DNA from 2 places in the Paenibacillus sp. Y5S-9 genome. Region 1 is predicted to be linked to the other one. Evidence: predicted binding sites of a transcription regulator. Region 1 holds the regulator's gene; the other holds the start of a gene.

Region 1 (3,696 bases):
GAACTGTGGGATCGTATGAGCGATGCCTTGTTTGGTCTGTTGCCTGAACGAAGTGATGCTTCACCGGGCGAGACGGGGCAATTTTCACTGCGTCTGAAAGCATCTCAGAAACCTGCAAAATGGCAGGAGTTGCAGGATCTGGAGAACCAGATCTATGTGACTCTGGGCGATTTGGTTCGCAAAGGGGACAAATTGCTGCTTGAAGTGAAAGAGGATCAGGATGATTATCAATCGGATAGTCTGATTACGGACATTACAGGATTACTGAAAGATCTGACCACATTGAAGGAGAATCTACGTTTCTTCATGCGAATGGATGACGCCAAAACGGTGTACTGGATGGAAGCCAGCGGCCAGTTCCGCAGTAAATCACTCCAGCTGTATGCCGTACCTGTAGATGTCAGTGCACAACTAAAGGATTTGTTTTTTGATAAAAAGAAAAGTGTTGTGCTTACTTCGGCTACGCTCTCTGTGGATAAGTCATTCCAGTTCATGATTGAGCAGCTCGGCTTACAGGAAGCCTCTGAGAATAATCGGTTGTTAACGTCGATGCTGCCATCACCTTTCAACTATCGCGATCAGGCACTTCTGGTGATTCCGCGTGATTTCCCAAGTGTGAAGGGTAGTGTGGGTGATGCGCACTTTGTTAATATGCTGGTGCAATCACTCGCAGAGACGGCAATTGCTACGCGTGGACGCATGATGGTTCTGTTTACTTCATACAAGATGTTGCGACAGGTCTATGATCCGCTGAAGGAGGCGCTGTCTGGCAACGACATCTCGTTGCTTGGTCAAGGCGTTGATAGTGGAAGTCGTTCCAAATTGACTCGCAGGTTCCAAGATGCCAAAGCAACAGTACTTCTGGGCACAAGCAGCTTCTGGGAGGGGGTAGATATCCCGGGAGAGGCTCTAACCTGTCTCGCTATAGTGCGACTGCCTTTCCAGCCGCCGAATCATCCGTTGGTGGAAGCCAAGAGTGAGTTGCTTCAGGAACAGAAGAAAAATCCGTTCATGAAACTGTCAGTGCCACAAGCGGTCATTCGTTTCAAGCAGGGATTTGGCCGATTGGTGCGTACAGCAAAGGACAGAGGAATTGTCATTGTTTATGATACACGTGTGATTGAAGCGTACTATGGTAAATTCTTTTTATATTCATTACCAGGTCCCAAAATGGAGCATATGCTCACGGAGCAGATGGTTCCACGAATCACCGAGTGGTTGGAAAAACCTGCTAATGAATAAGAATAATGGTTGTTTTGTTCGTTAAATCATTGCATGACACTATCGTTTGGCGTTAAACTTTATTAGATATTTCCGTATCCGATTAAAGCAGTTGCACGTAAGAACTTATAACCTAAATTACAAGGAGCATTCTGTATAAAATGTCACGTCTATCATTGAGTTTATACAGAATGCTCATCTTTTCATCTATTATTTTATCGTGGCCTTGGTAAGGGGGAGCAAGAATGAAATCGGATAAAATTTCGGAAGCGGTGGTACGACGTCTGCCTGTATACTTGCGCTATTTGAGCGAGTTGCACCAGCGTGAGGTGGCTACTGTTTCTTCTCAAGAGCTTGGACAAAGGCTGGATCTGAATCCGGCCCAAATTCGTAAAGACCTGGCTTACTTCGGTGATTTTGGTCGTAAAGGGATCGGGTATGATGTATCCTATTTGATCGAGAAAATTCGTCACATTCTCAAAATCGATCAGCAAATTAATGTAGCTCTGGTAGGTGCGGGTAACCTCGGACAGGCCTTGTCCAACTACAACGCATATCTGAAAGACAACATGAAGATTGTTGCTGTATTTGATGCATATGGACCGAAGATTGGTAGTCAAATCAACAGTTTGACGGTAAAACCAATGAATGAATTGACGGAAGCGGTTAAAACGGATAACATCCGCATCGGTATTATTACAGTTCCAGATACGGAAGCTCAAAATGTAGCCGATCAGCTTATTGAATCGGGAATTGAAGCGATCCTTAATTTTGCACCAACAATTCTAAAAACACCGCCGCATATCCGCATTCACCATGCTGACTTTACAACGGATCTGCTTAGTTTGGCCTATTACTTGGAGACTGGAAAGGACGACGAGGAAGATGACAACAAATAGATGGGTAATTCACAACGGCAAATTTGCCGTTAATGAAGGCGGCACAACATGGAACGTGGTCCACGGATACATGGTTGTTGAGAATGACAAGATTGTGCATATTGGTGAGACATTGCCGGATGAAGACAAAAATTGTACCAAAGTGGATGGAAAAGGACTGTTCTTCCTGCCGGGTCTGATCAATACGCATGGTCATGCAGCGATGTCGTTGCTCAGAGGGCACGGAGACGATCTTGCGTTGCAAGTATGGTTGCAGGAAAAAATGTGGCCGATGGAAGCGAAAATGACTTCAGAAGACGTATATTGGGGAACTTCACTATCGGTGCTTGAAATGTTGAAAGGCGGAACTACAGCTTTCCTGGACATGTACGATCACATGGATCAAGTTGCCAAAGTTGTGGAGCAATCCGGCGTTAGAGCAGCACTGGCACGTGGTGTGATTGGGCTATGCTCGGAAGAAGAGCAACTGCGGAAGCTGGAGGAGTCGGCAGCGTTTGCACGTGAGTGGAATGGACAGGCAGATGGTCGAATTACAACCGTAATCTCGCCACACGCACCATATACATGCCCTCCTGACTACATAGAGAAGCTTGTACAGGTCGCGAACGACCTAAACCTTCCTCTTCATACACATATGTCGGAAACGCTTCGTGAAGTCGAGCAGAACGTGGCTGATTATGGACTGCGTCCTGTAGCACATCTGGAGAAACTGGGCTTTTTCTCCCGTCCATCCCTGGTTGCACATGCGGTGCATCTGAATGACGAAGAGATTGAGATTCTGGCTCGTCATGATGTGGCTGTATCCCATAACCCGGGAAGTAACCTGAAACTCGCTTCCGGTGTTGCGCGTGTACCTGCGTTGCTGAAAGCAGGAGTTACCGTGTCACTCGGAACTGACGGACCAGCAAGTAACAACAACCTGGATATGTTCGAGGAAATGAGACTGGCTGCGTTGATTCATAAAGGCGTGTCTGGTGACCCGACGGCAGTGCCAGCGGGTGAAGCATTACTACTCGGAACTTCATATGGCGCCAAATCCATCTTCTTGAACAATACTGGAGCGCTTCAGGTCGGCATGAAGGCTGATTTTATCGCCTTGGACATTGAACAAGCACATTTCTATCCACATACAGACCTGATCTCACATACGATCTACTCGGCTTCTGCCAAAGATGTAGAGCACGTATGGGTGGATGGGAAACAAGTGGTGAAACATGGCGAATGTCTGACGCTGGATGAAGAGCGTATTTTGCGTGAGTCTCAATTGGCATTTGATGGTCTGCTTGCTCGTTAATTGCAGGATAGAGCATCATAGGGAAAGGAAGTTCGACTTTTGAAGAAAAAAAAGAAGTGGATATGGATTTCGCTGCTTGCACTGGTTCTGATTCTGTTTGGACTTCAGCGTTATTACGTCCATGTCACGCAGGACCAGCGCAAGGAAGAAGCGCTCGCCATACAGGCAGCACAGGAGCAACTGGGCATTACATCCTATGATGAATTGCGTAAGTACATCTGGGGAGACAAAGAAGGCTCTGATAACATCTACTGGACCCTGATCGGCAAAAACAAGGATAAC
Region 2 (3,696 bases), 2.2 Mb from region 1:
ATCCAACAACTCCAGTTCGACAATCCGGGCGAGCGCATCTTCATCCTCCAGTGCCGTTTCGAGAAAATGTCGGACTGCCCCGTGCCGTTCCCCTCGCAGTGCCAGCGCACTGCCGGATAATTGCTGATAATCCCGGCGACTGGCATCATCCTGAATATCGACTGCATGCACCAGAGCCAGTGCCTCTTCCACACGTCCAGTCTCCTGGTAGATGCGGAATTTCCAATGTCTCGCCGTTTCTCCACCAAGTTCGTCCAGGATACGCAGGGCATTTCCGTAATCATCGTTCATACGCAGTAGTTCCGCTCGTACAAGTTGATCTTCTCCTGCCTCCAGCCAGCGACATAACTGTTCATAATGATGCCGTTCCTGCTCATCGGATGCACTAATTCCGTACACTCGCAGGGCGTCCTCCAACTCTCCAACCCGGGCATGAATGGCAGACAGGAATCGATAATGGGAGATCACACAATCACTGCGACCATTCATGACTGCATGGGTGAAGGCCTCTTGCAACGAATGGACGGCCCGCCGATCTTCAAGCAAGTATTCATAGGCTGCCAGCAAAAAGGATATCGTCTCATGTGCACCTGCTTTGGCACGAAGCTGGCGGTAGAAGTCGGCACGTACACTGCATTGAAGCAGGGAGACACTATCCAGAGTGCCTGACAGAATCTGCCGCAGTGCATACAGGAAGAACAGTTCATAGTCCCGGAGAGGGACTTCGAGATCATCCTTTTGCATCGTACCCGCGGGTGAAGGATCTTCACCTCCTAGCCAGATGGCGCGTACGCCTTGGAATAACAGCTTCATATATCGTGTTTCGGAGGATGTACCGACCAGATCAGCGATACCGACCAGTTTGGAAATGCTGCTCTCCCACAGTGGGGAAGATGCTTCGTCTCCGGCAGGCTCAGGGAGCAGAACAATACATAGCTCCGGTTCCAGCGAAGCTGCAGCCATGAGCCAGTAAGGATGAGTGACTACGGCTACGGTGCGAGGTTCCAGCAATAGCTGCTCGGCTTCAGGGAGGGAGATGACGGTAATGACCGGAGGTACATCTTCTGTTTGCGTCAGGCTGCTGACATAGAAGACCTCTCCCTCGATCGACAGCAGTGCAGCAATATCGGGATAGGGAAAGGATGACCAGCCACCTTTGCGAGGGAAGAGAACATATCGGACAGGGGACTGTGCTGTACTGACCTTATCCAGGCTGGCTTCGGTGTCTTTACCTGGTAGTAGTGCAGGTTTTTCCATGAATAGTTCACCTCACCTTGACTGTAATATGGAGCGTCATTCGCTCTGCATTTGCTTCATGCTTTCACTTCATATGTAAAGCCCTCACGGTACTTCGCATGATATGCCTGAGACTAACATATGGGCATTCCGTCCCAAACATGAGTATCTTCCATGAATAGATGCAGTTGGCAAGCTGTGATAATAGGCTGAATTTTATCTTTTGTGTGACTAGGATCACTTTTTTTTGCTCTAGAGACGAAGATTGTGATAATTCTCACATGTATAAAATAGGTAATCTGGCACAATACGTTCATCAACGTATTTGGCGGACAGACAGCGAAGGTGCAGCTTCAATGCCAGATACACATACTGCGAAGTAAACAGAAAGAAGGGGTAACGGTATGGATCCGATTATGTTATCGCGTATCCAATATGCACTTACAACGATTTTCCATTTCTTTTTTGTCCCGCTATCCATCGGTCTTGTACTGTTGGTTGCGATTATGGAGACGTTGTACGTTGTTAAGGGGAAGGAAATCTACAAAACGATGGCCAAGTTCTGGGGCAAGCTGTTCCTGATTAACTTTGCCGTCGGGGTAGTCACAGGTATTTTGCAAGAGTTCCAGTTCGGTATGAACTGGTCCGAGTACTCCCGATTTGTCGGGGACGTGTTCGGTGCGCCACTGGCTATTGAAGCGCTACTGGCGTTTTTTATGGAGTCTACATTTATTGGGTTGTGGATATTCGGATGGGATCGTTTGTCCAAAAAAGTGCATCTGGCCTGCATCTGGCTGGTGTTTGTCGGCACATTCCTGTCCGCGCTGTGGATTCTGGCAGCCAATTCATTTATGCAGCATCCTGTCGGGTTTGAGATTAACAACGGCCGAGCCGAGATGAATGATTTCTTTGCACTCATCACGAATGGTCAGCTTCTCGTCGAATTCCCACATACGATTTTTGGGGCATTGATGACAGGGGCTTTTGTCGTAACCGGGATCAGTGCTTACAAATTGATGAAAAAGCAGGATGTGGAGATCTTCCGCAAATCGTTTAATATTGCGATCATTATCGCTCTTGTTTCCTCGTTTGGTGTAGCTTTCTCCGGACACTTCCAGGCTCAATATCTCGTGGAGACACAGCCGATGAAGATGGCAGCCAGTGAAGGCACATGGACAACGACAGAAGATCCGGCACCATGGACAGTGGTCGCTTTTATCGATCCGGATAAACAGGAGAGTACGGGTGAGATCAAAATCCCTGGATTGCTCAGTTACCTGTCCTACAGCAAGTTCTCCGGTAGTGTCAAAGGCATGAAGGAGCTTCAAGCTGAGTATGAACAGACGTATGGACCGGGGGACTATATCCCGCCAGTACGGACAACGTTCTGGAGTTTCCGTATCATGATTGCAGCGGGTGGTTTGATGATTGCACTGGCGCTATACGGTACGTTCCTAGCCATGCGTAAGAAGCTGGAGGTCGCTGGGAAGTGGTTTATGCGTCTGATGGTATTCGCTATATCCTTGCCGTTTATCGCCAATACATCAGGTTGGATTATGACCGAGGTTGGAAGACAGCCATGGACGGTATTTGGTTATATGACCACCGAAGCCGGAGTCTCACCGAATGTATCCGCAGGAATGATCCTGTTCTCGACCATTGCGTTCACAGCTGCGTATACGGTTCTCGGAATCGTGATGGTATACCTGTTCGTACGTGAGATCAAGGCAGGGCCGTTTGCGGTCGAGAAGCCAGAAGATCACGATGAATCGGCCGATCCGTTCGGCGTGGATGGAGGTTATTCCGTTGTCACTAAGTGAGTTGTGGTTTTTGCTGATTGCCGTATTGTTTGTTGGTTTCTTCTTTTTGGAAGGTTTTGATTTTGGTGTGGGGATGTCTACAGGTATTATCGCCAAAACAGATCGTGAACGCCGGACTCTGATCAACTCGATTGGTCCGTTCTGGGATGGTAATGAAGTATGGCTGATTACAGCAGGGGGCGCGATGTTTGCCGCCTTCCCGCACTGGTATGCCACATTGTTCAGTGGTTTTTACCTGCCACTTGTAGTGGTGTTACTCGCCTTGATTGGTCGCGGAGTTGCTTTCGAATTCCGCAGTAAAATGAAACAGCAGCGCTGGCGCAAAACGTGGGACATCATCATTGTTGTCTCCAGCGCGCTCTTGCCTTTCCTATTCGGCGTGGTCTTTGCCACATTGATGAAAGGTCTGCCCATTGATGGGGAGATGCAGCTGCGTGCAGGATTCCTCGATATTGTTAATCCGTACACCGTGATTGGTGGCTTGAGCGTAACCCTGCTGTGTCTGGTTCATGGATTGCTGTTTGCATCACTACGAACAGTAGGTGATCTCAGAGAGCGTGCCTTGAAGACAGCGCAAAAATTAATGCTGCCGCTGGCTGCACTGCTCGCTGTTTACGCGTTAATGACGTATTTCATGACC

Evidence for each region. The regulator Rex, encoded in region 1, represses fermentation and respiration genes when NADH is low (regulators of the CRP and FNR family bind a similar motif). The targets are predictions, from matches to a motif close to TTGTGAAATATTTCACAA.
Region 2: the regulator Rex is predicted to act here: its motif matches at 1,502-1,519, upstream of V6669_RS28630 (cytochrome ubiquinol oxidase subunit I).

What each region holds. Positions count from the first base shown of each region.
Region 1 is NZ_CP145887.1:4,308,052-4,311,747, reverse strand. It holds gene dinG (ATP-dependent DNA helicase DinG) at 1-1,242, shown strand, start outside; gene V6669_RS18890 (redox-sensing transcriptional repressor Rex) at 1,467-2,120, shown strand; gene V6669_RS18885 (amidohydrolase) at 2,107-3,414, shown strand; gene V6669_RS18880 (DUF5590 domain-containing protein) at 3,454-3,696, shown strand, end outside.
Region 2 is NZ_CP145887.1:6,521,307-6,525,002, reverse strand. It holds gene V6669_RS28635 (hypothetical protein) at 1-1,257, opposite strand, end outside; gene V6669_RS28630 (cytochrome ubiquinol oxidase subunit I) at 1,641-3,056, shown strand; gene cydB (cytochrome d ubiquinol oxidase subunit II) at 3,001-3,696, shown strand, end outside.